Regions from separate parts of the Burkholderia sp. BCC1996 genome, predicted to be linked through region 1. Evidence: predicted binding sites of a transcription regulator. Region 1 holds the regulator's gene; the other holds the start of a gene.
What was found. Region 1 encodes LexA, which represses DNA repair genes until DNA is damaged. Its sites were predicted from a motif close to ACTGTATNNNNATACAGT; they were not measured.
Positions count from the first base shown of each region.

Region 2: U4Z64_RS32890 (VRR-NUC domain-containing protein) is a predicted target of LexA. The motif match lies at 6,556-6,573, and genes of this name have one in related genera.

Region 1 is NZ_CAJPHM010000017.1:37,149-51,637, forward strand. Features, by position in the region: gene mnmH (tRNA 2-selenouridine(34) synthase MnmH) at 1-416, shown strand, start outside; gene U4Z64_RS23845 (permease) at 413-1,471, shown strand; gene U4Z64_RS23850 (hypothetical protein) at 1,705-2,127, shown strand; gene U4Z64_RS23855 (ABC transporter permease) at 2,197-3,030, opposite strand; gene nodI (nodulation factor ABC transporter ATP-binding protein NodI) at 3,037-3,951, opposite strand; gene U4Z64_RS23865 (hypothetical protein) at 4,116-4,280, opposite strand; gene U4Z64_RS23870 (universal stress protein) at 4,279-4,776, shown strand; gene U4Z64_RS23875 (DUF2939 domain-containing protein) at 4,871-5,563, opposite strand; gene U4Z64_RS23880 (hypothetical protein) at 5,593-5,931, opposite strand; gene lexA (transcriptional repressor LexA) at 5,958-6,605, opposite strand; gene U4Z64_RS23890 (sulfate ABC transporter substrate-binding protein) at 6,870-7,907, shown strand; gene cysT (sulfate ABC transporter permease subunit CysT) at 8,042-8,941, shown strand; gene cysW (sulfate ABC transporter permease subunit CysW) at 8,938-9,885, shown strand; gene U4Z64_RS23905 (sulfate/molybdate ABC transporter ATP-binding protein) at 9,899-10,957, shown strand; gene U4Z64_RS23910 (CysB family HTH-type transcriptional regulator) at 11,038-11,964, shown strand; gene U4Z64_RS23915 (sugar ABC transporter substrate-binding protein) at 12,485-13,435, shown strand; gene U4Z64_RS23920 (sugar ABC transporter ATP-binding protein) at 13,581-14,489, shown strand, end outside.
Region 2 is NZ_CAJPHM010000034.1:15,885-30,373, reverse strand. Features, by position in the region: gene U4Z64_RS32910 (UDP-N-acetylglucosamine 1-carboxyvinyltransferase) at 1-636, shown strand, start outside; gene U4Z64_RS32905 (DUF4440 domain-containing protein) at 1,043-1,414, shown strand; gene U4Z64_RS32900 (IclR family transcriptional regulator domain-containing protein) at 1,728-2,498, shown strand; gene U4Z64_RS32895 (ATP-dependent DNA helicase) at 2,553-4,853, opposite strand; gene U4Z64_RS32890 (VRR-NUC domain-containing protein) at 4,850-6,544, opposite strand; gene U4Z64_RS32885 (MipA/OmpV family protein) at 6,653-7,531, opposite strand; gene U4Z64_RS32880 (hypothetical protein) at 7,739-8,050, opposite strand; gene U4Z64_RS32875 (hypothetical protein) at 8,342-8,641, opposite strand; gene U4Z64_RS32870 (hypothetical protein) at 8,783-9,031, shown strand; gene U4Z64_RS32865 (CBS domain-containing protein) at 9,375-9,806, shown strand; gene U4Z64_RS32860 (PRC-barrel domain-containing protein) at 9,874-10,374, shown strand; gene U4Z64_RS32855 (DUF4142 domain-containing protein) at 10,409-11,053, opposite strand; gene U4Z64_RS32850 (ATP-binding protein) at 11,433-13,400, opposite strand; gene U4Z64_RS32845 (sigma-54 dependent transcriptional regulator) at 13,778-14,489, shown strand, end outside.

The DNA of each region.
Region 1 (14,489 bases):
GGGTGCAGGTCGAGGCGGCGCACGACGAACGCATCGCGTTTCTCCTTGACGACTATGCCCACCTGTTCGACGAGCCGGCCGCGTTCAAGGCGCAGCTCAATCGGCTGATCGGCCTGCACAGCCGTGACGAGGTCGCGCACTGGCATGCGCTGATCGATGCCGACGCGCGGGCCGAGCTGTTCACCGAACTGATCGACAAGCATTACGATCCCGCCTATGCGCGCACCTACCGCGCCACGTACAACAAGCCGAACCGCGCACTGGCGTTCACTTTCCGGCCGAATGCGGCCGACGGGCGCGAGCAGGCGCGCGCGCTGCTCGACGCGCTCGCGCAGGCCGGGCTGCCGGCCTCGCCCGCCGCCGGCGGGGCGGCGCGAGCCGACACCGACCACAACCCTACGACCACCGCACGATGACGACCACACGCACCCAACCCAGTCCGGCGCTCGGCTGGCTGACCTTCCTGCTGATCGCGGTCGCGGGACTGTTCTACGTGAAATGGTTCCCGTACTACAACAAGGCGTTCGTCGCCGCCGAGCATCATTCGATCGGCCAGTCGATCCTGATGGGCACGTCGGCGAGCGCGCCCGAGCCGTCGCTGAAGGCGGCGCTCGACTACGCATGGGCGTATGGCAAGGCGATCTGGCAGGCCATGGTGCTCGGCCTGCTGCTCGGATCGGCCGTGCAGGCGCTGCTGCCCGCGCACTGGGTCGCGCGCGTGCTCGGCCGCACGGGCTTCGGCAGTGTCGCCGCGGGCGGCCTGCTGTCGCTGCCGGGCATGATGTGCACGTGCTGCGCGGCGCCGGTCGTCGCGGGCCTGCGTGCGCGGCACGCGTCGCCGGGCGGCGCGGTCGCGTTCTGGCTTGGCAACACGGTGCTGAATCCGGCCGCGCTGGTGTTCATGGGCTTCGTGCTCGGCTGGCACTGGAGCGCGTTGCGGCTCGTGCTCGGCATCGCGATGGTGTTCGGGATCGGCTATCTGCTGAACCGCATCGCGCGTCCGGAGGACCGCAGTATCGACGACGCGCAACTCGCCGCGCTGGTGGCCGAACAGGCTGCCGCGGGCAATCCGTTCGTCCGCTGGATGAAGCTGCTCGCACGCATGGCCATGCGGCTCGTGCCCGAATACATCGTGCTCGTGCTGCTGCTCGGCGCGGCGCGCGCGTGGCTGTTCCCGCATATCGGCCCGGACATCGGCAACCATCTCGGCTGGATCATCGCGTTCGCGGTCGCGGGGACGTTGTTCGTGATCCCGACGGCCGGTGAAGTGCCGATCATCCAGGCGATGCTGTCGCTCGGCATGGGCGTCGGCCCGGCCGCCGCGCTGCTGATGACGCTGCCGCCGATCAGCGTGCCGTCGCTCGCGATGCTCGCGCGGTCGTTCAAGCCTTACATGCTGGCGATCGTCACGGGCCTCGTCGTCGTGTTCGGGATCGTGAGCGGGCTGCTCGCGATCGCATTCGGGTTCTGACGGACTCGCGGACGGGACGGCGAGCGGGCGCGACGGCCGGACAAGTCCGGCTCGCGTGGCCGATCGACGCAGCGGGGCACGACATGCCCGGCTGCCGGCGACCGGACCCTGCGTTGGTGGCCGCTGCGGGCTGCGGCCCGCGCCGACCGGTCCCGTCGCATGACCGTCGTATTCATCCGGCGCCGCCGCCTCAAGCGCGCGGTGCCCTTTACAAGAAGCAAACAGGAAAACGCATGACCCAACCGAAGATTCATCCTCGACTCGAAAAGGCGCTGACACGTGGCGATCTCGCGATCCGCCAGGCCAATTCCGCGCGGGCGACTGCCGTGCTGAACGCGCTCGGCACGATGATCATCGAAGCCTCCGCCACGATCGGCGTCGAGGCCAGCATCGAGATTCCGCAGGGCGACCGCATCTACGATCCGGTAAACGGCCTGTGGCCGCAGAAGATGCTGGTGTCGTTCGACGGTCCGGTCGACGAAGCCGACGCCGAAGAATTGCGCGCGGTCTATCTGGTTGCCGACGATCCGGGTACGCAGTTCCGCGTCGAATGGCACCGCGCGGACGGCAAGCTCGGCCGCCACGAAGGCGGCCCGCTGGCGACCGTCGCATTCCTGACCGACGTCGAGATTCCGTGGAGCGACGACGACGAGTAACGCCGCCGCCGCTTCGTCGCCACTTCGCCACTTCGTCGCAGCGAGCCGGCGCGCCGTGCGCGCCGGCCGTCAGCGCATCATGCGCCGCCGGAACAGCCATGCGGAGACGATGAATCCGCCGACCGCATAACCGGCGAGTACCGCGAGATGCAGGCCGGCGTCCGTCGCCGGCCGGCCGAACATCGCGGGCCGGATCAGTTCGACCGCGTTGGCGAGCGGCAGCACGTGCGCGGCATGCTGCGCGATCGGCGGCAACTGCGTGATCGGGAAGAACACGCCCGACAGCAGCAGCATCGGCGTCAGCACGAGCGTCTGATAGAACATGAAGAAGTCGTAGGACGGCGCGAGCGCGGTGACGATCATCGCCGTGCTCGCGAACGCGAGGCCGGCGAGCACGATCACGGGTAGCGCCGCGAGCATCGACGGAAAGCGCGCATAGCCGAGCAGGCCCGCGACGAGCATGATCGCGACGCCCGACAACAGCGCCTTGCTCGCCGCCCAGACGATCTCCCCGAGCACGATGTCGCCCAGCGCGAGCGGCGTGTGCATGATCGCTTCCCAGGTGCGCTGCACGTGCATCCGCGAGAAGCCCGAATACATCGACTCGAAGCTCGCGGACATCATCACGCTCGAGCCGACCGTGCCGGCCGCGAGGAACGCGATATACGACACGCCGTCGACGTGGCCGAGCATCAGGCCGAGCCCGAATCCCAGCCCGAACAGGTAGATCATCGGATCGGCGAGATTGCCGAACAGCGACGCGAGCGCGAGCTTGCGCCACACGAGGTAGTTGCGCCGCCACACGGCGATCCAGTTGGTGGCATTCGCGGGCAGCGCGACTGCGAAGCGTGATTCGCGTGGCGGTGCGGACGGCGCGGCGGCGGAATAGTTGCGTGCGTCCATGATCGATCAGTCCTGCATTTCGCGGCCCGTGAGCCGCAGGAACACGTCTTCCAGATTGGCCGGACGATGCAGATAGCGCAATCCCGTGCGACCCTTGAGCCGGGCGCTGAGCGGCTCGGGATCGCTCACGTAGCAGAACAGCGTCTCGCCGCTGATCTCGGTGCGTTTCGCGAACGGCGTCAGCTCGTCGCGCAGCGCGACCGGGTCCGGCCCGTAGATCTCGATCACGTCGCAGCCGATCTCCGATTCGATCAGCGCGTGCGGCGCGCCTTCGGCGATCTTGCGGCCTTCCTCGATCACGCACAGCCGGTCGCACAGGCGCTCGGCTTCCTCCATGAAATGCGTGGTGATCAGGATCGTCTTGCCGCGCGCGAGCAGCGAACGCAAGCGCTCCCACATCAGGTGCCGCGCCTGCGGATCGAGCCCGGTCGTCGGCTCGTCGAGCACCAGCACGTCCGGATCGTTGACGAGCGCGCGCGCAAGCGTCAGACGGCGCTTCATCCCGCCCGACAGCTCGCCGACCTTCGCATCGGCCTTGTTTTCCAGCTTCGCGAATTCGAGCAGCGGCTGCACCAGCGCGCGTGAAGCCTGCGCCGACATCCCGAAATAGCGGCTGAACACGAGCAGGTTTTCGCGGACCGTGAAGTCGGGGTCGAGGTTGTCGAACTGCGGGACGACGCCGACGCGCTGGCGCGCATGCCGTGCGCGCGACGGAACCGGTTCGCCGCACAGTGAAATGGTGCCGGCGTCGGGATACACGAGGCCGAGCAGCATCTTCAGCGTCGTGGTCTTGCCGGCGCCGTTCGGCCCGAGCAGGCCGTAGCATTCGCCGGCCTGCACGTGGAAGGACAGGCCGTTGACGACGAGCTTGTCGCCATAGCGCTTTTCGACGTTCCGGAAATCGATCGGTGCAACGGACATGGGCAGGTTGTCGTTGTAGGCAGGCGCGGACGCGTTTCGCGGCCGGCCGGATGGGCATGCCGCTCGGCGAACGGATCGGGCGAATGCGTGTCACATGGGCATGACCGGGGCGAACGCACGTCGAGGACACGAACGGGCCATTCTAGTGCATCGGCTGCGTCTCTTCAGGGCGCGCACGCGCGCGACGGTGCATGCGCGCACGGATCGTGCACCGCATCATCGCCGACGCGCCCCGCGTGGCGAATCAGCGTTTTCCATCCCTTGCGTCCGGAATTGCGGCGCACCATGATGAGTGCATAGGGCACGTTGTCGCGATAGGGAGGTCTCATGGCTAGCTACAACAAGATTCTGCTGTGCTACGACGGCACGCTCGAAGGACGCAAGGCCTTGCGGTGCGGTGCGAATCTCGCGCTGGACCTGAAGGCGGAAACGCATTTGCTCTCGGTCGTCGACATGCGCTCGAGCATCGCGCAAAGCGCGGGGCTACTGACCGACGTCGCCTGCGGCCGCTTCGAGGAAACCGCGCGCGAGATCCTGCAGGAAGGCGTGAACTGGCTGCGCGAGCGTGGCGTCCAGGCCGAAGGCCATTTTGCGTTCGGTTATCCGATCGACGAAATCGCGAATCTCGCGACCGAGTTGAAGGCCGACCTCGTCGTTGTCGGCCATCGGTGCCGCAGCGGATTGTCGAGATGGTGGATGGGGTCGGGCAATACGCAACTGCTCGATCGCGTGAACTGCAGCATTCTGGTCGCGTGTTCGTCAGCGGAAGAGCAAAAGGCCGAGATCGCGCGCGAACGCGAAGCGGCCACCGCGAGCGGCAAGTGACACTGTGATCGTGTGACCGGCCGGGTTGTTACTGCGATCCGCGCCGGTCGCTCGCCATTGCCGCCGCAGCGGCATCGATCCCGATCGCGACCGCTCACGCGTGCAGGTCGATCGCGGACAGCTTCCACGAAAACAGGCCGAAGCGGTGGAAGATCGCCGCATAGCGCGTGCCGTCGGCACTGCGCTGATAGGTCACGACAAATTCATCGATATTCCGGTAGCCGGCGCTCGTTTGCTGCGGATGGCGCGTGTCGCCCGGGCCGGCTGGCGCGGATGCGGGGGCCGGCGCGGACGCGACCGAGGCATTGCTGCCCGGTACGGGTGTGCTCGCCGGATTGGCCGGCGGTGCGGCCGATGCGCTGCCAGGCGCACCGCCTGACGGCGGGCCCGACCATTCGGGTGGCCGCTCGCCCGGATTACCGCGCGGGGGAATGCCGCTCATCAGCGCCGCGACGCCTTCCGGTGTCGCATACGCATCGACGAGCGGGCCGATCAATGCAGAGCCGATCAGCGCGCCGATCACCGCGAACGGGTTGTCCTTCTTCACCGCGTCGATCCGGTGCATCAACTCTTCCGTGACCTGCTGCTTCAGGCTGATGCGCAGCGACGGAAAGTCGACATATTCGCTGACCGATTGCGCATCGCGCGCATCGATCGCCGATTTCAGGCGACCGAGCGCGACATACGGCGATGCGTACGCATAGCCGATCGCCACCAAAACGGCGACGGCCAGCGCGACGATCAGCAGGGGCTTGAGCCGCCACGCGCGGCCCGAAGATCCAGTCACGATGCCTCCGGTGCGGACAGGTTCCGCAATCAGAGACCGCCGTGCGTGGCCGATCGTTCCTCGTCGATGCAGCGATCGATCATCCGGCACACGGCATCGATCGTCCCGACCATGATCAGGCGCGACCGGCCGTGATAAACGCGCACGGGCGCACGGCGCGCCGGTTCCGCGTGGTGCAGGCCGGCGTTCAGCGAGACCCGTGCGAAGGCGGGAAGCGCTGAGGGCAGCAGCGACGCCTGCCGTTCAACTGCGACTTCTTGGCTCACCACGGGCGCCGCGGCGGACAGCGGCGCGCAGGGCGTGCGGCCGCGCAGGTGACGCAGGCGACCGAATTGACGGAAAGGCAGCAAACGGGAAAGGCGTTCCATGATGTTCTCCTCAGCGAGACCGATTGTCAGAGTTCGCCCGAGCGGATCAGCCCGACGGCGATGCCTTCCAGCGCGAATTCCGCGCTGCCGGCCTTGACGAAGATGTTTTCGTAATCCGGGTTCTCCGCGATCAGCTCGAGGCCGCCTGGCCGGCGCATCAGGCGCTTGACCGTGACGTCGTCGCCAAGCCGCGCGACGATGATCTGGCCGTCCTTCGCTTCCGTGCGCTTCTGCACGGCGAGGAGGTCGCCGTCGAGAATGCCGGCGTCGCGCATCGACAGGCCGCGCACCTTCAGCAGGTAGTCGGGCTTGCTGGTGAACAGCGCGGGATCGCACGCGTAATGCTGCGAGATGTGCTCCTGCGCGAGGATCGGGCTACCGGCCGCCACCCGGCCGACGAGCGGCAGCGACAGTTGCATCAGGCCGGCATGCGGCAGCGTGAACTGATGGGGGGCGTCGTCAATGCCGAGCAGGCGGATGCCGCGCGACGCGCCGGCGGCCAGCTCGATCACCCCTTTGCGCGCCAGCGCACGGAGGTGTTCCTCGGCCGCATTCGGCGAGCTGAAGCCCAGCTCTGCCGCGATCTCGGCGCGCGTGGGCGGGAAACCGGAGCGCTCGATCGCGCGGCGGATCAAGTCGAACACTTGCTGCTGACGGGCGGTGAGTTTGGTCATGGCTGAACTGTATGGATAGACAGTGAGCTGTATTTTTATACAGTACTTCGCGAATTTCAAGTGTTACTTGAGGTTCGACGTGATCGCGCCGGTTCCGACGTGATTTCGCGACGCCCGGACGCCGGTTCATCTGCCTCAACCGTCCATCCCGTCTGCGTTAGCACTTTTGAGTATTAAAAAATAAGGAACGATTATTTTTAATCATGTAACCCGTTCGCTAGACTGGCCCGACATCGCAATACCGACAACACTGGAGAACCAAGGATGGCGAAGCGCAATACGGGGCTGGTGGGCGGAGTGGGCCGCCTGATCGCAACACTCGCGCTGGGCGCGGCGGCGGCGCTGGGCGTCGCGACGCACGCCCAGGCCGATACGACGTTCCTGAACGTGTCCTACGACCCGACGCGCGAGTTGTACCAGGACTTCAACCAGGCGTTCGGCAAGGCGTGGAAGGCGCAGACGGGCGAGACGGTCAACTTCAAGCAGTCGCACGGCGGCTCGGGCGCGCAGGCGCGCTCGGTGCTCGACGGCCTGCAGGCCGACGTCGTGACGCTGGCGCTCGCCTACGACATCGACGCGATCGCCAACAAGGGGCTCGTCAACAAGGACTGGCAGAAGCGCCTGCCCGACAACGCATCGCCGTACACGTCGACGATCGTGTTCCTGGTGCGCAAGGGCAACCCGAAAGGGATCAAGGACTGGGATGACCTGACCAAGCCGGGCATCTCGATCGTCACGCCGAACCCGAAGACGTCGGGTGGGGCGCGCTGGAACTACCTGGCCGCATGGTCATACGCGGTCCACAAGCCGGGCGGCAACGAGCAGAGCGCGAAGGAATTCGTGACGAAGCTCTACAAGAACGCGGGCGTGCTCGACTCGGGCGCGCGCGGTGCGACGACGAGCTTCGTGCAGCGCGGGATCGGCGACGTGCTGATCGCGTGGGAGAACGAGGCGTTCCTGTCGATCAAGGAATTCGGCACCGACAAGTTCGAGATCGTCGTGCCGTCGGTGAGCATCCTGGCCGAGCCGCCCGTTGCCGTGGTCGACAAGGTGGTCGACAAGAAGGGCACGCGCAAGCTGGCCGAGGCCTACCTGAATTTCCTGTACAGCCCGCAGGGCCAGGAAATCGCGGCGCGCAACTACTATCGTCCGCGTTCGAAGAACGTGCCGGCGGACCTGACGAAGCAGTTTCCGAAGCTGAAGCTGTACACGGTCGACGACACGTTCGGCGGCTGGACGAACGCGCAGAAGACGCATTTCGCGGACGGCGGCGTGTTCGACTCGATCTACAAGCCGCAGTAACGCCAGGCAGCAAACCACAACGACAGCGGCGCGCCACGACAGCGCGCCGCATCCCCGACGGCCCGCCGGCGCGACTCCCCGCGCCGGCGTTTGCGTCGGACCCGTGAGCAGCAACGACCCAGCAAGAGCATCCGATGACGACGTACACCTTTCGCAAGCCGAGCGCGCTGCCCGGTTTCGGCGTGACGCTCGGCATCACGGTGGCCTATTTGAGCCTCGTGGTGCTGATCCCGCTCGCCGCCACGTTTCTGAAGACCGCGACGCTGTCGTGGGACCAGTTCGTCACCGCCGTCGCGTCGCCGCGCGTACTCGCGTCGTACCGGCTGACGTTTGCCTCCGCGCTCGGCGGTGCGGTGATCAATGCCGTGTTCGGCTTTCTCGTCGCGTGGGTGCTGGTGCGCTACACGTTCCCGTTCAAGCGGCTCGTCGACGCGATCGTCGACCTGCCTTTCGCGCTGCCGACGTCGGTCGCCGGCATCTCGCTGGCCGCCGTCTACGCGACCAACGGCTGGGTGGGCCAGTATCTCGCGCCGTTCGGCATCAAGATCGCGTTCACGCCGGTCGGCGTGCTGGTGGCGCTGACCTTCATCGGGCTGCCGTTCGTCGTGCGCACCGTGCAGCCCGTGCTCGAGGATTTCGAGCGCGAGCAGGAAGAGGCCGCCGCGTGCCTCGGCGCAACGCGCTGGCTGACGTTCCGCCGCGTCGTGCTGCCGGCCGTGCTGCCCGCGCTGCTCACCGGCTTCGCGCTGGCGTTCGCGCGCGCGCTCGGCGAGTACGGGTCGGTGATCTTCATCGCCGGCAACGTGCCGATGAAATCCGAGATCACGTCGCTGCTGATCATCACGAAGCTCGAGCAGTACGACTACGCGGGCGCGACCGCGCTGGCGGTCGTGATGCTGGTCGTGTCGTTCCTGATGCTGCTGCTCATCAACACGCTGCAGTGGTATCTGCAGCGCCGCACGAGCAAGGGCGCGAGCGGCCCCGCGCCCGCGACCGTCACCGTTGCCGCGACTGCCGCCGGAGGCCAGCAATGAGCCAGGAGTCCACCGCCGTGCTGAACAACCCGTCCGCCGCGCGCGTGCGCGCCGCGAAACAACCGGATCCCGTCAGCGAGCCGCGCGCCGTGCGCTGGCTGCTGATCGGCGTCGCGCTGGCGTTTCTCGCGTTCTTCCTCGTCGTGCCGCTCGCCGCGGTGTTCTTCGAGGCGCTGCGCAAGGGCGTCGGCTTCTATCTCGAATCGCTCGCGGATCCCGACGCATGGTCGGCGATCAAGCTGACGCTGACCGTCGCCGTGATCGCGGTGCCGCTGAACCTCGTGTTCGGCGTGTGCGCGTCGTGGGCGATCGCGAAGTTCGAATTCCGCGGCAAGGCGTTGCTGACGACGCTGATCGACCTGCCGTTCTCCGTGTCGCCGGTGATCTCGGGCCTCGTCTACGTGCTGCTGTTCGGTGCGCAGGGCTGGCTCGGGCCGTGGCTGCAGGGCCACGACGTGCAGATCATCTTCGCGGTGCCGGGCATCGTGCTCGCGACGATCTTCGTCACGTTCCCGTTCGTCGCGCGTGAACTGATCCCGCTGATGCAGGCGCAGGGCACCGATGAGGAGGAGGCAGCGCGCGTGCTGGGCGCATCGGGCTGGCAGATCTTCCGGCGCGTGACGCTGCCGAACGTGAAGTGGGGCCTGCTGTACGGCGTGATCCTGTGCAATGCGCGCGCGATGGGCGAGTTCGGCGCGGTGTCGGTCGTGTCCGGCCACATCCGCGGCGTGACCGACACGATGCCGCTGCACGTCGAGATCCTGTACAACGAATACAACTTCGCGGCGGCGTTCGCGGTGGCGTCGGTGCTGGCGCTGCTCGCGCTCGTCACGCTCGCGCTGAAGCTGCTCGCCGAGCGTCACCTCGCCGCCGAACTGGCCGGCGCACGCGATGACGTTCCCGCTCATGCCGGCCCCGCCGCCGCCATTTCGTCGAAATCGTAAAGAGGCAACCAGAATGGGTATCACCGTCCGTCACCTTCAGAAGCGCTTCGGCGATTTCACCGCGCTCGACAACGTGTCGCTCGACTTTCCGCCGGGCGAGCTCGTCGCACTGCTCGGGCCGTCCGGCTGCGGCAAGACCACGCTGCTGCGCGTGATCGCGGGCCTCGAGCACGCGGACGCCGGCCAGGTCGTGCTGCAGGGGCTCGACGTCGCGTCGGTCGGCGCGCGCGAGCGCCAGGTCGGTTTCGTGTTCCAGCATTACGCGCTGTTCCGCCACATGACCGTGTTCGAGAACGTCGCGTTCGGGCTGCGCGTGAAGCCGCGCCGCGAGCGGCCGTCGGAAGCCGTGATCCGCGAGAAAGTGCACGAACTGCTGAAGCTCGTGCAGCTCGACTGGCTCGCGCAGCGCTACCCGTCCGAGCTGTCGGGCGGCCAGCGTCAGCGGATCGCGCTGGCCCGCGCGCTCGCGGTCGAGCCGAAGGTGCTGCTGCTCGACGAGCCGTTCGGCGCGCTCGACGCGAAGGTGCGCAAGGAACTGCGCGGCTGGCTGCGGCGCCTGCACGACGACCTGCACATCTCGACGATCTTCGTCACGCACGACCAGGAGGAGGCGCTGGAAGTGGCCGACCGGATCGTCGTGCTGAACCGCGGTCATGTGGAGCAGGTCGGCAGCCCGCAGGACGTCTACGATCATCCGCAAAGCGCGTTCGTCTACGAATTCCTCGGTGCGGCGAACCGGTTGCCGGGCACGGTCGCCGGGCGCGGCTTCGTGGCCGAGGGGGCGGCCGCGCCGATCGCGGTCGACGCCGATTTCGCGGGCCCCGCGAACGCATACGTGCGGCCGCACGACCTGCAGCTGTGGCCGGCCGGCGACGACCATCGCGACGGCATCGCGGTCGACGTGCGCCGCGTGATCCCGCTCGGCGGCTCGGTGCGGGTCGAACTCGAGGCGCGCACGGGCGGCGCACTCGAAGCGGAACTCGATCGCGACGCGTGGCGTGCGCTCGCGCTGCAGGTCGGCGACGGCGCGACGGCCGTGCCGCGCGCGGTCCGCGTGTTTCCCGCGCACTGACGCCCGGCCGCGGTAAAGAGAAGAGGGCGGATACCGCTCCGAATCGACATTCAAACAACGACAGCCTAAGAGGCATACCCATGAATTTTCAGCAATTGCGTTTCGTGCGCGAGGCCGTGCGGCAGAACATGAACCTGACGGAAGTCGCGAACGTGCTGTACACGTCGCAGTCGGGCGTGTCGAAGCAGATCAAGGATCTCGAGGATGAACTGGGCGTCGATATCTTCATCCGGCGCGGCAAGCGGCTCACGGGGCTCACGGAGCCCGGCAAGGCCGTGCACCAGCTGATCGAGCGGATGCTGCTGGATGCGGAAAACCTGCGCCGTGTCGCGCGCCAGTTCGCGGACCAGGACAGCGGCCACCTCGTCGTCGCGACGACCCACACGCAGGCGCGCTACGCGCTGCCGAAGGTGATCCGCCAGTTCACCGAGGTGTTTCCGAAGGTGCATCTCGCGCTGCGCCAGGGCAGCCCGCAGCAGATCGCGCAGATGATCCTGAACGGCGAAGCCGATCTCGGCATCTCGACCGAGGCGCTCGATCGCTATCCGGACATCGTCACGTTCCCGTGCTATTCGTGGCACCACACGGTCGTCGTGCCGAAGGGGCATCCGCTCGTCGGCCGCGAGAACCTGACGCTCGACGAAATCGCCGAGTACCCGATCATCACGTATGACCAGGACTTCACGGGCCGCTCGCACATCGACCAGGCATTCGCGCAGGCCGGCGCCGTGCCCGACGTCGTGCTGACTGCAATCGACGCGGACGTGATCAAGACCTACGTCGAGCTCGGCATGGGGATCGGCGTCGTCGCGGCAATGGCCTTCGATCCGCAGCGCGACACCGGGCTCGTCGCGCTCGACACGCAGCACCTGTTCGAGGCGAGCACGACGCGGGTCGGGTTGCGCAAGGGCGCATTCCTGCGCGCGTATGCGTACCGGCTGATCGAGATGTTCGCGCCGCATCTTAACGAAGCGGAAATCGCCGGGCTGCTGCGCGAAGCGGTCTGACGGCCGGACGATGTTCCGGGGGCGCGGCAGGCGCCCTTCGGACGCGTTGCATCGGGCGCCGATGCTGCATCCGCCATCTCAGGGCGTGCCGACGCGTCGGTCCTTCGATCGAAGCTGTCGCTCACAAGCCGGGTTGCCGTGAGCGGCGGCCGTCAACCAATCGCCGGTCAACAGAAAAACAAGAGGGCGCATGCGCGTACCTCGCTTCGATCATGTAACGCGCCGCAATCGGCACGTGCAACCGCGCGCTCCGAATAAACCCTTAAATATTGATCAGACGGGTTGCGCGTCGATCCGAAACGGTACAGCATAGCTTCCACTCCGCCGGCGTCCCGCCGGCGGTGGCGCGTCGACGACAGCACGCGCCAGGCAGTCGGCCGTCTGCCTCGCTTCCATTCCGTGGTACCGACAAGCAGCAACGATGGCCAATGCCCGGGAAGTGTAGCGCAAACGTTTGCTCACATTAAAACAACAGTCAAACAATAATCTGGCCCGTCGGGCCAGTCGCCAGGAGATGTGTATGAATGTCCTCTTTCGCCGTCGCTTCCTGACCGCCGCGCTTGCCGCCGTCGCGGTCGCTGCCGCACCGGCCGTCCATGCGCAGGCTGCGGCCAAGCCGAAGGTCGCGCTCGTGATGAAGTCGCTCGCCAACGAGTTCTTCCTGACGATGGAAAACGGCGCGAAGGAATACCAGAAGCACAACGCCGGCCAGTTCGACCTGATCACGAACGGCATCAAGGACGAGACCGACACCGCGAACCAGATTCGCATCGTCGAGCAGATGATCGTGTCGAAGGTCGATGCGATCGTGCTCGCGCCGGCCGATTCGAAGGCGCTCGTGCCGGTCGTGAAGAAGGCGGTCGACGCGGGCATCACCGTCGTGAACATCGACAACCGGCTCGACCCGGACGTGCTGAAATCGAAGAACCTGAACGTGCCGTTCGTCGGCCCCGACAACCGCAAGGGCGCGCGCAAGATCGGCGACTACCTCGCGAAGCGGCTGAAGGCGGGCGACCAGGTCGGCATCCTCGAGGGCGTGTCGACGACGACCAACGCGCAGCAGCGCACGGCCGGCTTCGAGGACGCGATGAAGGCGGGCGGGATGAAGGTCGTGTCGGTGCAGTCGGGCGAATGGGAGATCGACAAGGGCAATGCGGTTGCGTCCGCGATGCTCAACGAATACCCGAACCTGCGCGCGTTGCTGTGCGGCAACGACAACATGGCGATCGGCGCCGTGTCGGCCGTGCGCGCGGCGGGCAAGCAGGGCAAGGTGTTCGTGGTCGGCTACGACAACATCAACGCGATCAGGCCGATGCTGAAGGACGGCCGTGTGCTCGCGACCGCCGACCAGTACGCGGCGAAGCAGGCCGTGTTCGGCATCGACACGGCGCTCAAGGCGATCGCCGAGCATCGCAAGCAGGCCGACATGTCCGGCGTGGTCGAGACGCCGGTGGATCTCGTGACGAAGTAACGCCGCCCCGTCGCGGCCGCCGGCCTCAAGAAGCGGGCCCGGCGGCCGTTATACGGAGTGAGCGCGATCACGGCCACTGCATGCACATGCACTTGTGAGCGTCACACCCGCGCGCCGCGTGCGCGCGGCCGCAACCAGGATCGCGATGGAACCGACCTTCCAACCCTCCCGTTCAGCCGTTCCCGTGTTGTCCGTCTCCGGTGTGGGCAAGACCTACGCCGAACCTGTGCTCGCCGACGTCACGTTGACGCTCGTGCCGGGTGAAGCGCTCGCGCTGACGGGCGAGAACGGCGCCGGCAAGAGCACGCTGTCGAAGATCATCGGCGGGCTCATCGACCCGACGACCGGCACGATGCAACTCGGCGGCCAGGCCTACGCGCCGGCGAGCCGCACGCAGGCCGAGGCGCTCGGCGTGCGCATGGTGATGCAGGAGCTGAACCTGCTGCCGACGCTGACGGTCGCCGAGAACCTGTTCCTGAACCGTCTGCCGCGGCGCTTCGGCATCATCGATCGCGCGCGGCTGCGCGACGATGCGCGTGCCGCGATGGCGCAGGTCGGGCTCGACGCGGTCGATCCCGATACGCCGGTCGGCGCACTCGGCATCGGCCACCAGCAGATGGTCGAGATCGCGCGCAACCTGATCGGCGACTGCCGTGTGCTGATCCTCGACGAACCGACCGCGATGCTGACCGCGCGCGAGGTCGAACTGCTGTTCGAGCAGATCGACCGGCTGAAGGCGCGCGGCGTGGCGATCGTCTACATCTCGCACCGGCTCGAGGAACTCGCGCGGGTCGCCGAGCGTGTCGCGGTGCTGCGCGACGGCCGGCTCGTGCACGTCGGCGACATGGCCGCGACGACGTCCGACGGGCTCGTCACGCTGATGGTCGGGCGCGAGGTCGGCGAGCACATCGACCTCGGCGCGCGCCGCATCGGCGCGCCGCGCCTCGTCGTGTCGGGCATGACGCGCGGCACGGCCGTGCAGGACGTGTCGCTCGAAGTGCGCTCGGGCGAAATCTTCGGCATCTCGGGGCTGATCGGTGCCGGGCGCACCGAA
Region 2 (14,489 bases), on a different contig from region 1:
GGCAAGCTCGGCGGCGGTGAATTCCGCTTCGCCGAGGATTTCCACGAAATCGCGACGTTCCTCGCACTGGGCGCGATCACCGGCGGCGACATCACGGTGCGCAACTCGTCGCCGGAGCATTTCCCGCTGATCGACCGCACGTTCGCGAAGTTCGGCGTGACCGTCACGCACCGCGACGGCTGGTCCCGTGCCGAACGCGACGGCCCGCTGCGCGTGCGCCGGCCGTTCACGCAGAACATCCTGACCAAGGTCGAAGCCGCGCCGTGGCCGTACCTGCCGGTCGACCTGCTGCCGATCTTCATCGCGCTCGGCGTGCGTGCGGAAGGCAGCGCGATGTTCTGGAACAAGGTCTACGACGGCGCGCTCGGCTGGTCCGGCGAACTGTCGAAATTCGGCGCGCACGTGCTGCTGTCCGATCCGCACCGGCTGATCACGTTCGGCGGCCTGCAGCTGACGCCGGCGCGCGTCGAGAGCCCGTACATCATCCGTGTCGCGATCGCGCTGCTGATGGTGGCCGCGAGCATCGAAGGCCGCTCGGAAATCATGAACGCACTGCCGATCCGCCGCGCGCACCCGCATTTCGTCGAAAACCTGCGTTCGGTCGGTGCGAACGTCGAGTGGACGAGCAGCGAGTAATGGCAATCGGGATGCGGCGGGCGTAACAGGCACGCCGCGTCCGCGCCTTACCGCTTTTTGCATTCGACCGGCGGCGCCGACGCGCCGCTGCCCCTCTTCAGCCATCGGCCGCCGTCGGGTTCGTATCGGCCACGCTCCCGCCTCACTTCCCGTCCCGGCATCGACGTCGTTCGCGTCGACGTGGCAGCATCGATCACACCATTACGGTCACGGCCCTTCGGCCGGGATTGCTCGAGCGCATGAGCTGGATGTCGCCGGCGCAAATGCAAAATTGCATCGCTCGCCGAACGCCAGATTCAGACCTGTCCAATTGCCCAAACACCTGTCGAAGCCATAGGCTGCGTTCCTGCCCAAGCGAATAGCCGCACACACGGCGAACTCGCACCTCAACCGGAATGCAAGCGACATGGAACCTCGATTCACACTGATGCAGATGCGCGAAGTCTGGATCGATGCGTATCGCCACGCCGACGTCGAGCAACTCGATTTCGTGGCAAGCCCGCACTTCTTTATCCAGCACGAAAATCGCTTTCGTCCGAAAGCGCAGTTTCTCGCTCGAATGCGCGCCCTGTCGGCCGAACGGGCGACGGTCACACGTCGTGTTGCATACCGGGATGACGCGATACAGATCGCCGAGCACGCGCAATGGGCAACGATATCCGGCACTGGATTCGTCTGGCACGACGGAACGATGGATTCTCGCTTCGATTTTCTGGAGCTGTGGTGCGTGAGCGACACCCGATGGCGGATTGCCGCGCTTTGTCACGAACACACGTGAGCCCGAGAACCTCGCGCTGCCTGACCGCCCGTCGCGACCAGAACGCCGGACGAGCGCGTGCCCGAAACCGCCGGCGCTCAGACAAACGGATTCCGCAATACTGGGCCACCCTCCACCCGCAAGCCGTCATGCATATCTTCGGTGTACAGGTACTCGCAGCCCTCGATCGAGGCCGTTGCCACGATGCACGGGCTGCAAGGCCGCACAGCTGGCCGAACGGACAGCGCCGGCTCGCCGCATATCGCATTGTCCGCCGCGCCGCGCGATAATCGCCCACTCCCGCACGAACACCGCGCACGACGCGTCCCCGACCATGAAAAAGCCCGACCTCGACCGACGCGACTGGATAGCCGGCCTCGAAAAGGGCCTGATGATCCTCGAGGCATTCGACAGCCAGCACGCGCGGATGACGCCTACCCAGGCCGCCGCCCGCACCGGCCTCACGCGCACGGCCGCGCGACGCTACCTGCTGACGCTCGAATCGCTCGGCTACGTGTACACCGACGGCAAGCTGTACGGCCTCACGCCGCGCGTGCTGCGGGTCGGCTGGTCGTACTTCGATTCGGCGCGCCTGCCGCGCACGGTCCAGCCCTATCTGCAGCAACTGAGCGCGTCGCTGAACGAATCGGCGTACGTGAGCGTGCTCGACGGCTGGGAACTCGTGTTCATCGCCCGCAACGGCGTGTCGCGCGTGATGACGACCGGCTTCGTGCTCGGCGCGCGCGTGCCCGCCCCGCTGACGTCGCCGGGCGTCGTGCTGCTCGCGCATCATCCGGATCGCGAGGCCGTCCGCACGTGGCTCGACGACACCGAACTCGCGCCGTTCACGCCGCACACGATCACCAACAAGGCGCGCCTGCTCGAACAGGTCGACCACGCGCGCGACGCGGGCTTCGCGGTGATCGAGCAGCAATTGCAGGTCGGCGTGCGCGGCATCGCGGTGCCGCTGAAGAACCGTCACGGCGAAGTCGTCGCCGCGCTGAGCACGAACATGCCGATCGGCACGGAGACGACCGACGCGGCCGTGCGGCGCGTGCTGCCGCATCTGCAGGAAACCGCGCTCGCGATGCTCAACGTGCTTTAGGGATTCACGCGAGCCGCGCGCACGACATCCCGCGCACGACATCCGTCACGCCCGTCACCCGATCCGCCACCACCGCGGCAACAGATCGCGCACCTCCCGCCGCCGGTAACGATCGTCGATCAGATGCACGACGCCTTCGTCGTGTTCGGTGCGGATCACGCGCCCGGCCGCCTGCACGACCTTCTGCAGGCCCGGGTACAGATACATGTAGTCGTACCCGTTGCCGAAGCGCGCCTCCATCGCGCGCCGCATCTGTTCGTTGACATCGTTGACCTGCGGCAGCCCGAGCGTCGCGATGAACGCGCCGATCAGCCGCTCGCCGACGAGATCCACGCCTTCCGAGAACGCACCGCCCAGCACCGCGAAGCCGACCCCGCGCCCGCCCGCGTCGAAGCGCGCGAGAAACGCGTCGCGCTCGCTTTCGGCCATGCCGGGCGCCTGGGCCCACACGGGCACGTCCGGATGACGCGTCTGCATCAGCGCGACGATGCGCCCGAGATAGTCGAAGCTGCTGAGGAAACCGAGGTAGTTGCCGGGCCGTGTCGCATACTGCGCGGCGATCAGGTCCACGATCGGTTCGAGCGAACGGTCGCGGTCGCGCCAGCGCGTCGATACGTGGCTCGCGACGCGCACGGTCAGTTGCTCGGCGCGGAACGGCCCGTCGACGTCGAGCCAGCCGGTGTCGGCCGGCAACCCGAGCGTGTCGCGATAGAAATGAAACGGGCTCAACGTGCCGGAAAACAGCACGGTCGCGCGCGCGGCGTCGTAACGCGGCGCGAGAAAGCCGGCCGGAATCACGTTGCGCACGCACAGCGTCGACTGGATGCGGCGCCGGCGCCCGGCCGGTGCGACGCCGTCGAGCCCGGACTGGCGCGGCAGCGGCTCGCCGTGCAGCGTCGCGTCGAAGATCGACGCGCTGTCGAACGCATCGGCGAGCACGCCGAACTGGATCGCCTCGAAATGAAAGCGCAGCAGCGCGTCGCCATTCGCGCGCGGCGCATCGGTCAGGTGTTCGCCGATCGCCGCGACGAGGTTCTGCACGGCCGACACGATCGGCCCCGGAATCTCGGGGTATGCCGCATAGCGCTCGGCCTGTGCGCGATTGAGCGTGCCCCACGCACGCGCGAGCCGGTCGAACGCCTTGCGCAGTGCCGCGGGCGCCGTCTCGCGCGCGGCCGCGAACGCGAACGGGTCGAGCGATGCGCTGTACATCTTGCGGGCGCGATCGAGCAGGTTGTGCGCCTCGTCGACGAGCACGCCGACGCGCCACTGGTTCTGCTGCGCGAGCGTATGCAGCATCGCGCTGCCGTCGTAGTAGTAGTTGTAGTCGCCGATCACCATGTCCGACCAGCGCGCCAGCTCCTGCGCGAGATAGTACGGACAGACGTCGTGCGCGAGCGCCGCCTCGCGCACGGTATCGCGATCGAGCAGCCCCGCGCCGATCGCCGCGTCGCGCGCCGCCGGCAGCCGGTCGTAAAAGCCTTGCGCAAGCGGGCACGATTCGCCGTGACACGCGCGGTCGGGATGCTCGCACGCCTTGTCGCGCGCGACGAGCTCCAGCACGCGCAGCGGCAGCGCCGGCGTGCCGGCGCCGAGCGTGGTCGCCGCTTCCAGCGCGAGCGCGCGGCCAGGCGTCTTCGCCGTCAGGAAGAACACGTGATCGAGCTCGCCCTCGCCGCACGCCTTCAGCAGCGGAAACACCGTGCCGAGCGTCTTGCCGATACCGGTCGGCGCCTGCGCCATCAGGCAGCGCTCGTCGCGCGCCGCCCGATAGACGGACACGGCCAGCTCGCGCTGGCCGCTGCGGAACCGGCCGTGCGGAAACGTCAGCGCGCGCAGCGCCGCATCGCGGGCCGAGCGGTGCGCGGTCTCGCGCTCGGCCCAGCCGACGAAGCACGCGCACTGCTCGGCGAAGAACGCGGCGAGCGCGCTTGCGCCGAGCGTCTCGGTCAGCACGGTCTCGCGCTCCGACACGATGTCGAAATACACGAGCGCGACGTCGATTTCCGCGAGGCCGCGTGCGTCGCACATCAGGTGAGCATAGACCTTCGCCTGCGCCCAGTGCAGCGCGCGATGGTTGGCCGGCATCGCGTCGAGGCTGCCGCGGTAGGTCTTGATCTCCTCGAGCCGGTTCGCGACCGGGTCGTAGCCGTCCGCGCGCCCGCGCACGGTGAGCGTGCCCCACGTGCCGGTCAGCGCGATCTCGGTTTCGTAGCGCGCACCGCGCTTCGACGTGACGGCGCCGTGGCCGGCAATGCCTTCGAGCGCGGTCGGCGCGGGCGTGAAGCGCAGGTCGAGATCGCCGCGCCGCGCGGTGAATTCGCACATCGCCCGCACCGCGACGACGTAGCTCATGCGGACAATCCCGCCGCTTCGGTCTGCTCGACTCCGGCTCCGGCCCATTCGACATCGACGACACGCACCGGCATGCCGTGTGCGATGCAGTACGCGAGCCAGCGCGTCTGGTTGTCCTGCAGCCGGTCGCCGGGGCCCTTCACCTCGATCAATTCATAGCGCCGCTCGCCGGGCCAGAAACGGACGAGATCGGGCAGCCCCGAGCGGTTGCCGCGGATATCCGCGAGCAGGCGCGTGAACCACAGCCGCAGGTGCTCGGGCGGCAGGCAGGCCAGCGCCTCGTCGAGCAGTTCGTCGGTCAGCACGCCCCAGAACACGAACGGCGATTGCAGCCCCGTCTTCGTCGCGAAGTGCCGGCGGATCGTGTCGCGGTACGCGCCCGAGTCGAGTTGCGCGAAACAGGCGGCGAACGCGTCCGTGCGGCGCACGGCGAAATCGGGCGCGTGCAGGTCGGCCGGGCCGCGCTGGAACGGGTGAAAGAACGCGCCTGGCACGGCCGCGAACACGGGCTCCCAGCACAGCAGGCCGAACAGCGAATTGATCAGCGTGTTCTCGACGTAGTGAACCGGCGCATCGGGCTGCGCAAGATGGTCGCGCACCGCGTATTCGACGCTGACGAACGCTTCAGGGCGCATCAGCACGAGCGTCTCGCGCGGCACCTCAGGCGTGCTGCCCGCGCGTTCGACCCGCTGCCCGAGACGGCGCTGCAGGCGCGGCAGCATCCGCTCGACGCGCTGGCGCTCCTCGTCGCTTTCGAAGCCGCCGCGCGCATCGAGCGCGAGCGCGAGCGCATCGGTGTCGCGGCCGCAGCGTTCGAGTACGCGAATGCGCCGGTGCCGGCTGCCCGGCCACGCGCTGCGCGCATACGCGTCGAGCGCGGCAGCCCAGTCGGCGCGGCGCTCGCAGGTCTGCCCGAGCGTGAACAGCAGCTTCGCGCGGCGCGTCGCGAGCCACGGCTGCGCGCAACCGACCGCGTCGATCGCCTGCAGCAGATCGTCGAACGGCTGGTCGTCGGGCCATGCGTCGAGTGCTTCTCGGCAGGTCTGCAGCGCGAGATACGCGTCGACGTCGTCGCGCTGCTGGAACGCGCGCGACGACGGCGCGAACGGCACGCTTTCGTACTGGAACACGCCGAGATCGGCGAGCACGAATTCACTCCAGTCCTGATGCAGATTGCCGAAGAACATCAGCCGCAGGCGGTCGCACAGCGCGCCGACCGTCACGCGCAGCACGCGATCGTCGGCCTGCGCGCACCATGCGTCGAACGGCTGCGCCACGTCGTGCGCGGGCCGCAACCGCTCGAGCCATTCGGGCTTGCGCGCGCCCGCGTGCGCGGCGAGCGACGGGAACACCTTCAGCAGGTCGGCCTTGGTCGACAGCACGAACAACTCGTCGAGCGTGAGCGCGGGTGCCGGATCGACCCAGCCGAGCTCGACGAGCGGCGCGGCCGCGTCGAGCGTGCTGCCGATTTCGTCGTACGCGAGCTTGCTCGCGCGGAAGTCGGTGCCGCTGCGCATCAGCATCCGCACGAGCAACGCACGCGACGCTTTCGGCAGTTGCGCGAAATGCGCGAGAAACGCATGTTCGCTCGCATCGAGCAGGTCGTCGTAACGCTCGCCGAGCCAGGCCAGCGCGCGTTCGAAATTGGTCAGGTAGTAAAACGCCGGGGGCGTCGGCGATGCAGGCGTCACGGGGATCGATCACTGTACGTTTGTACAGGTCGGAATCATATCAAATGTGACGAAAAATGCCGCATGCCGCGCACCACGACGCGGCCGCCCGGCCGTCGCCGATCGCGGTCAGAACTGGTAATTCACCGACATGTCGAACACGCCGTTCGTCGACTGCTGCGTGATCGGGCTGCGCCGCGCGCGGCCGACGAGCTGTTCGATCGCGCCGTCTATCGTCACGAACCAGTGCTTGTTGACGAACCACACCATCGTCACGCCCGCGCCGAACGACTTCATCCCCGCACCCGACGAATAGGCCGGCAGCCCCGAACGCGCGGACGCCCCCGCGGGCACGCCGAACCAGCTGTTCATGTAGCGCGAATCGGCGAACGACACGGTCGGCCCGGCGAACCAGAAGAAGTGTTCGTTGCTGCCCGGCATCGGCATGTACGCGGAGAAATCGCCGACCCAGCCGTTCGAGCCGCCGATGCTGCGCCGCACATCCGCGCGCAGCACGAGCGGAAAGTCCTTCGAGATCACGTAGTCGGCCGCGAGCTTCATCACCGGCGCCGCGTTGATGTTGTCGAGCCCGTTCAGGTGGTCGAGATCGTCGGCCGAGCGGCGTCCGAGGTCATAGCCGACCGACAGGCTCACGCGCCAGTTGGGCCCGCGCAACACGTTCGCGCCGAGCCCGTCGCCCGTCGACAGGAAGAACAGGTCGCGATAGCGCACGTCGAAATTCGGGCCGCCCATCACGCGATAGCGATCGGAACCCGCGTAGCGCGGCTGCAGCGTCATCGCCGCGCCGACGCTGACCTGCCAAGTGGGGACGGTCGGACTGAACAGTTTCTGCAGCGGGACGCCCGCCGAGTATTGCCATTCGCCGAGCGGCGACGGCGTCTGGGCCGACGCGTCGCGGGCACCGGCCGCCGCGAGCGCGGCGAAGGCCGACAGGCCGGACACGAACCGGCGGGTGCCGGGCGACAACAACGGGCGGGCAACGGTCATCAAGGCGGTCTCCGTCGGTTGCACGAAACGAACCTGAGGGAAAGCGCGTCGCAGCCTGGCCGGCTGCAACGGCGAGCAGCCGACGGCGCGAACGTAGCGTGCGCTGAATTGTGAACATCCTACGCTGGCGCACGCGAAGCCGCAAAGCGCCCGTTGAACGCGGGCACTTTGCCGTATTCCGGCATGAGCCGGCGCAGGGTTGCGGAGTCAGAAACGCTCGACGTGATAGTCGCCGGCGAGCGCGGCCGGGCTGCGCTTCGCCATCATGCGCGAGAAGCCGTCCGCGAGACGCCCGAGCGCGAGCTGCTTCTGGCTCGCGTCCCAATGCGTGTAGGTGTCGTAGGCGGTGTCGTCGAACGACACGGTGACGGCGACCGGGCGCCCGCTCGCGCGAAAGCCGATATGCAGCACGCCGCCCGGCAACTCCTCGATGTGGTAACGCAACGAACGCGACTCGAAATAGCGGCCCAGCACCTGGGCGATCGCGCGCTTGTCGGGCGATTGCACGTGAATGTCCATGATGGTCCTCCTTTCTGTGATCGCGCGGCCGGCCGCGGTTCGCTGCCCTCGCCCGGCATCCGCATCGGCGGCGGCTGCGACGGCGGATCGCCTTGCGGCAGGCCCGGTGGCACGGGCGGATCGAACGGATCGTCGTGCTCGGGCAGCGCCGGATCGGGATCGAAGTCCGGCGTCGGCTCCGGACGGTGCAGCATGGATCGTGTACTCATGTCGCTCCTGCGCGGCGGCTCGCGCGTGTCGATGGGTGCGGCGAGCGCGCGCAAGCGGCGTGCCTGCCCGGGTGCGCACCGGTCATGCATCGTAGGCCGCCATCACCAGCCACAGCGTGCGCCCTTCGGCGGCGAGGCGCGCCGCGAGTGCGAATCGATCGGACGGCGCGCATCGCGCGGCGAGCGCCCGCCGTGCGCTTTCCGGCCCCGCGTAGACGGTAGGGTTCAGCTCGCGAACCTCGTCCTTCCCGTCGAACATGCGCCGCTCGGGCCGATGGAGCCGAGATTCGCGCTTCCATGCGTCGAAACGCTCGCGCACCTGACTGAAATCGCCGCCGCACACGTTCGCGTCGTAACGTATTCTTTCCCTGGGTTCATTCATCACGATGTCCTCTCGTCCACGCCGGCGGCGGGCCGGCCACGTGTCCGCCCGCGCGGCCGGCTCGACGGCTGCAAGCGTCATGCCGCCCGCGCTGCGCGGGTACGGTGCTTGCACCCCTGGTACCCATAAGGAGGTTCGATCATGACCGCATCCGCCCCCGGTAGCCGAGACGCCGTGTCACCGGCTGCCAGCCCGCTCTCCCTGGCCACGTCGCGCAAGCCGTCTGACGACAAGACGGAAGAGCGCATCGACGAAGGGCTCGAGGAGACGTTCCCGGCCAGCGATCCGCCCGCCGTCGGCGGTGCGACCCGCATCGACCCCGCCAGGCCGTCCGGCGAACGCGAACGTCGCGCGCCCGACGCCCCGCAACCGCCCCGCGATCACGGCTGACGGCGGCACCCCGGCCTGCGATGCGCGGCAACGTAGCGTCGCCCGGCCGGCCGAACCGGAGTGAAGTGATGAAACGCATCGAACGTGCATGGCACGAAGTCAGCGGCGCCGCAGGCGTCGCGGCGCTCGCCGCGATCGAGAGTGCGCTGGTCCTCGCAATCGTCGTGATGACGGGCGTCGGCCACTGAGCGTCGCTCGCGGCCCGGCCGCGGCTGCCGCCGTGGAAGATGTACAAGCCGGCTGGCAAATTTCTCCGTGGCCCGGCCGCGCAGGCCCGGCCTGTGCCGATTGAACGCGGCACGCGTTCTGCTTCCATGTCGTCTCGTTCACGAAGGAGGCGTTCATGTATCGCGTCAATGAAATCATGTCGCGCGACGTGGTCTGCGTCGCGCCGACCGACACGATTCGCCATGCGGCCGAATTGATGCAGCGCTTCGACATCGGCGTGCTGCCGGTCTGCGATGACACCGGGCTCGTCGCGATCGTGACGGACCGCGACCTCGCAGTGCGAGCGCTGTCGCACGGGCATTCGTCCGACACCCCGGTGAAGGTGGTCGCGTCCGCGCCGGTGCAGTGGTGCGTGGAAGACGACGGCGTCGGCGACGTCCAGCAGCGGATGGCCGACGTGCAGTTGCACCGGATGCCGGTGCTCGACGCCAATCACCAGATCGTCGGCATCGTGTCGCTGGGCGACATCGCGACACGCGCGGGCGGCCCGGCACGCGACGAGCTGGCGAACACGCTCGAGGACGTGTCCCTGCCGCGCCGCCGCTGACCGGCTGCCCTCACCCGTGCGGCCCGCGCGCCGCGTGCGCCGCGCCGCTTCGACCAGGAGAACAGCGATGACAACGGACAGACCGTCGCGCACGCAGGCGCGCATCGTCGGCGACCGCGGCCGTTCGGCCGGCGGGCCGGGGCCGGACGTGATGGCCGCCAGCACGCTGGAAGACGATCGCGTGCTGACGCTGGACGGCGACGACATCGGCAAGATTACGAACATCATGCTCGATATCCGCTCGGGCCGGATCGCGTATGCGGTCGTGTCGTCGGGCGGGTTGCTCGGGATCGGCGACAAGCTGCTCGCGGTGCCGTGGAACGTGCTGACGCTCGACGCCGGGCGCCGCTGTTTCGTGCTGCCCGTTTCGACCGAGCGCGTGCGCGACGCGCCCGGGTTCGAGAAAGACCGCTGGCCGAAAATGGCCGATCCCGCCTGGGCCGAGGGGCTGCACGCGTACTACGGCGCATCGCCGTACTGGCTGATCGAGGAAGGCGAAACGGTACTCGATGCGCCGCCCTTCGAGGCGTCGCCGGACGGCCCGGAAAGCGACACGCGGCCGCACTGACGGACGCGCCGGGGCGCGCGGATCGCCGTGCGGATCAGTGCGCGGCCGCGATCGCACGCTCGAGTGCGCGCGCGGCGCTCAGGTGCGCCTTCAGCGTCGGCAGCGCGTTGGCCGCGAACGCGCGAAGCTCCCGGTCGTGGCCGTCGCGCGCCTCGGCTGAGTAGAGCCTGATCGCCGCGTCGTGCGCGTTCGGTCCCGCCAGCTCGATGTACCCCTTGTCGAACGCATGGCCACTCTTGCTTCGCAGCGCATTCACCGCCGGATCGACCAGCATCCGCGTCTGCACGGGCAAGCCCTTTTGCGCGCCGAGCCGGCGCAATTCCGCGGTCATGCGAACGTGATCGTCGATCATCCGGCGCGCGAAGGCCTTCACGCCCGGATTCGACGACCGGTCGAGCGCGAGCTGGCTCGCCTGCAACTCCGTCTTGCCGACAATGCCGGCCTTGTCGATGAATTCGGCGTCGATGCCGCTCGGCCGCCGCGTCATGTCCGCCTCGTCGGCGGTCGCGCCGGGACTGACGACGCCCGGCGCGACCTGAACGGACGATGCCGGCGGCGCCTGCGCATGCGCCGGCGCGAATGCCGGTACCCGCAACACCGCGAGCACGCCCGATCCCACCAGGCACACGATGCCGGCAACCGCGGTGGCTCGGCGGAGATTCCTGTCGCTCGTTTTCATCCGGACCTCCGTATCGGTCGACGGATCGGCCCTGCCGAACGCGGCAACCGGCCCGTCATGCGGGACGATGCGCGGACGCGGGAAATCGGTCCACGCGCCTTTGCTCCATGCACCCTCGACATACTCGATCGACAATGCGGCGGTTACCCGCAGCGTGCGCTCCGCGAACGTCGTGTCATACGTGACTTCCCGCGGGTCCGCAGCCTGTCGCACACACCGCGCGCACCGTCGATGTTGGGCACGACCCCAATCGCGGTCGCGCGTCGCGCTCGTCGGGCACGCTGCCCGTCGGCTCGGCCTGCCGCCGGTGCTGTCGCGCCTGGCAAGGTTCGATCCCTTCATCGTGCCGCCTTGCGCGGGGTGCGCAGGCCGCCGTGCGTCAGCGATGCCGTCCGGCGGTCGACACGTCGACGATGACGCTGGCCAGCGTCGACATGTCGACCGGCTTGCACAGATACGCGTCGAAGCCGGCGGCCATCACGCGGTTCCGGTCCGCCGCACCCGCATGCGCGGTCACCGCGACGACGGGCAGGCGCCCGCTGCCGTTCGGCAAATGGCGGATGTGGTCGAGCAGCCAGAAGCCGTCGCCGTCCGGCATCGCGAGATCCGACAGCACGACGCTCGGAGGCTGCCGCGCGACCACGTCGAGCGCGTCGTGCCCCGATTGCGCGGTCGACACCTGCGCGCCGAGCGTTTCGAGCGCCGCCGCGAGGCTCGCGCGCGACGTCGCATCGTCATCGACCACCAGCACGCGCTGGCCGTCGAGCGCGACCGCCGTCGACGCACCGCTCGGCCGTAAAGGCTGGCCGTTCGGCACGTCGGCGTCACAGTCCACCGGCAGCATCACGGTCACGGTCGTGCCGCACCCGGTGCCCTCGCTCGCCGCCGTGACCTCGCCGCCGTGGAGCCGTGCGATGTTGCGCACGATCGACAGGCCGAGTCCGAGCCCACGCTTGGGCGAGGCCGACGCGCCTTCCGGCCGGCTGAACGTATCGAACAGATGCGGCAGGCGTTCCGCCGAAATGCCCTGGCCGGTATCGGCGACCGACAGCCGCACGCGCGCGCCGGCCCGGGTCAGAGACACCTTGATGCTGCCGCCCGGCGGCGTGAACTTGATCGCGTTCGACAGCAGGTTCGACAGCATCTGGCGCACCCGCTCGCCGTCCGCGGAGATCACGCAGTTGGACATCGCGCACGCGATCGACAGTTCGAGACCGTTCGCCTCCGCCGTCGCGCCGAGTTCGCGCACCGCCTCCCGCACGACGCGCACGAGATCGACGGGCGCGCGCTCGAGCCGCATCCGCCCCGTCGCGAGCGACGAGGCGTCGAGCAGGTCGCCGACCATCCGCGACAGCGAGCGTGCGCTGCGGTCGATCGCATCGATCGCCTGGTGAGCGAAGCTCTGGCCGTCGGCGCTGCGCATCACCTCGACCCAGCCGTAGATCACGTTCAGCGGCGTGCGCAGTTCATGCGATACGGTGGCGAGCAGTTCGTCCTTCAGCCGGTTCGACTCGTCGGCCTGCACGCGCGCGTCGCGCGCACCGCGTAACGAACGCAGGTTGCGCCGCTCGCTTCGGCGGCGTTCGCGCGCTTCGCGCAGCGTCATCGACATGCCGGTGCAGTTGCCTTGCGCATCGACGATCGGCGCCGCCACGAAGGTCGCGCGAAAGCGGCCGCCGTCGTGGCGCAGGCACAGAATGTCGAGCGGGCCGGTGGGCGGGCGCGCGTTCGCGAACGACGTGGGAACCGGATGCAAGCGCAGCCAGCGCGGCGCGATCAGCGTCGTGACGTCGTGCCCGATCACCGCCGCGGCATCGATGCCGAACAGGCGCCGCGCGGCCGGGTTCCAGCTCGTGATCCGCCGGACGGCGTCGATGCCGACGATCGCGTCGGGCGACGCATCGACCACGCGGCGCAGCAGGATGTCGTCGAGCGAGCGCGCCGCGGGCGCCGGTTCGCGGCGCGGCGGGCGTGCGCCGTTTTCTTCGGCATCCTCGGCGCCGCGCAGCCGATCGTTCGCGAGCAGCGGCTTGACGACCACCACGAGCACGCATTCGACGAAACCGATCGCGACGAAGGCGCCGGCCTGCGCGAGCAGCGCGGGCAGCGTCACCTCGCGCCAGCCCAACGCGCCGATCACGACCGCGCTCGCGGCCGTCGCGGCCAGGCCGCCGCCGAACGACGTCAGCCAGGCCGCAGCCGCAACACCGGCGTAGAAAGGCAGCTGTGCAAACGGTGCATGTACGCCGACGACGTGCATCGCCCACGCCTGCAGCGCGGACGCCACCCCGACGGCCAGCACGACCCATGCGCCCTGCCGGAACAGTTCACGGGTAAGGATCCTCATCGTGTCCCTGCATCGCCCCGGCGACCGTCGCTCGACGGCTCCCGCCTCGGCGGCCGGCATGTGCCGTCGAGCGTTCGGGGGCGAGCCCAAGGGCCGGCGCAACGCGCGTACCCGCGGCACGGCCGCGCGGCGGCTTCGCGGCGCGGCGCGCTGCGCGTGCCGCCGCGCCGCGTCGCTCGGCCGCCCCGCCGCGTTTGCGCGGAACGCGGGTGATGCCGACTTGCGATTTTTCATCGTCGGCTGCAAAAAAGCATCGACACGCGGTGTCGGCTGCCGCCGGTCGGCATCGTGCCCCCGTGATCGCGTATTTCTTCGATCCCCGCACCGGACATTGTAAATTTCTAAATCGCGGCACCTTCCGTGCGGTTTCGCTGTCGATGATAGATATTGCAATGAAGGGAACGTGCGGTGCCGATTTTCAAAACGGCCCGCCGACGCTTATGGCTGAATCCGCAAACCGTCCGAAGCAAGGCGCCGACGCGCGCCGGCTGTCCGGCCGCTCCGCGGCGATGCGCACGCTGCTCGGCCGTATCGAGAAAATCGCTCCGACCCGCGCCAGCGTGATGATTGCCGGCGAAAGCGGGGTCGGCAAGGATATCGTCGCGCGCCGGCTGCACGACCTCAGCGCGCGACGCGACGGGCCGTTCGTGCCCGTCAACTGCGGCGCGATTCCGGCGGACATCGCCGAAGCGCAATTGTTCGGTCACGAAAAAGGCAGCTTCACCGGCGCGATCGCGCAACGGGAGGGTTTTTTCGAAGCCGCGTGCGGCGGCACGCTGCTGCTCGACGAGATCGCGGAGATGCCCGCGTCGCTGCAGGTGAAGCTGCTGCGGGCGCTCGAATCGAACACGATCGTGCGGGTCGGCGGCACCGACTCGATTCCGCTCGACGTGCGCATCCTGTCGGCGACCCGCCACAATCCGGCCGATGCCGTGCGCGACGGCCGGCTGCGCGAGGACCTGTTCTACCGTCTCGCCGCGTTCGCGCTGTATGTGCCGCCGCTGCGCCAGCGCAGCGGCGACGTCGAGGCGATCGCGCATGAGTTCGTCGATGCGCTCAACGCGCGGCACCGCTCGCACAAGCGGCTGA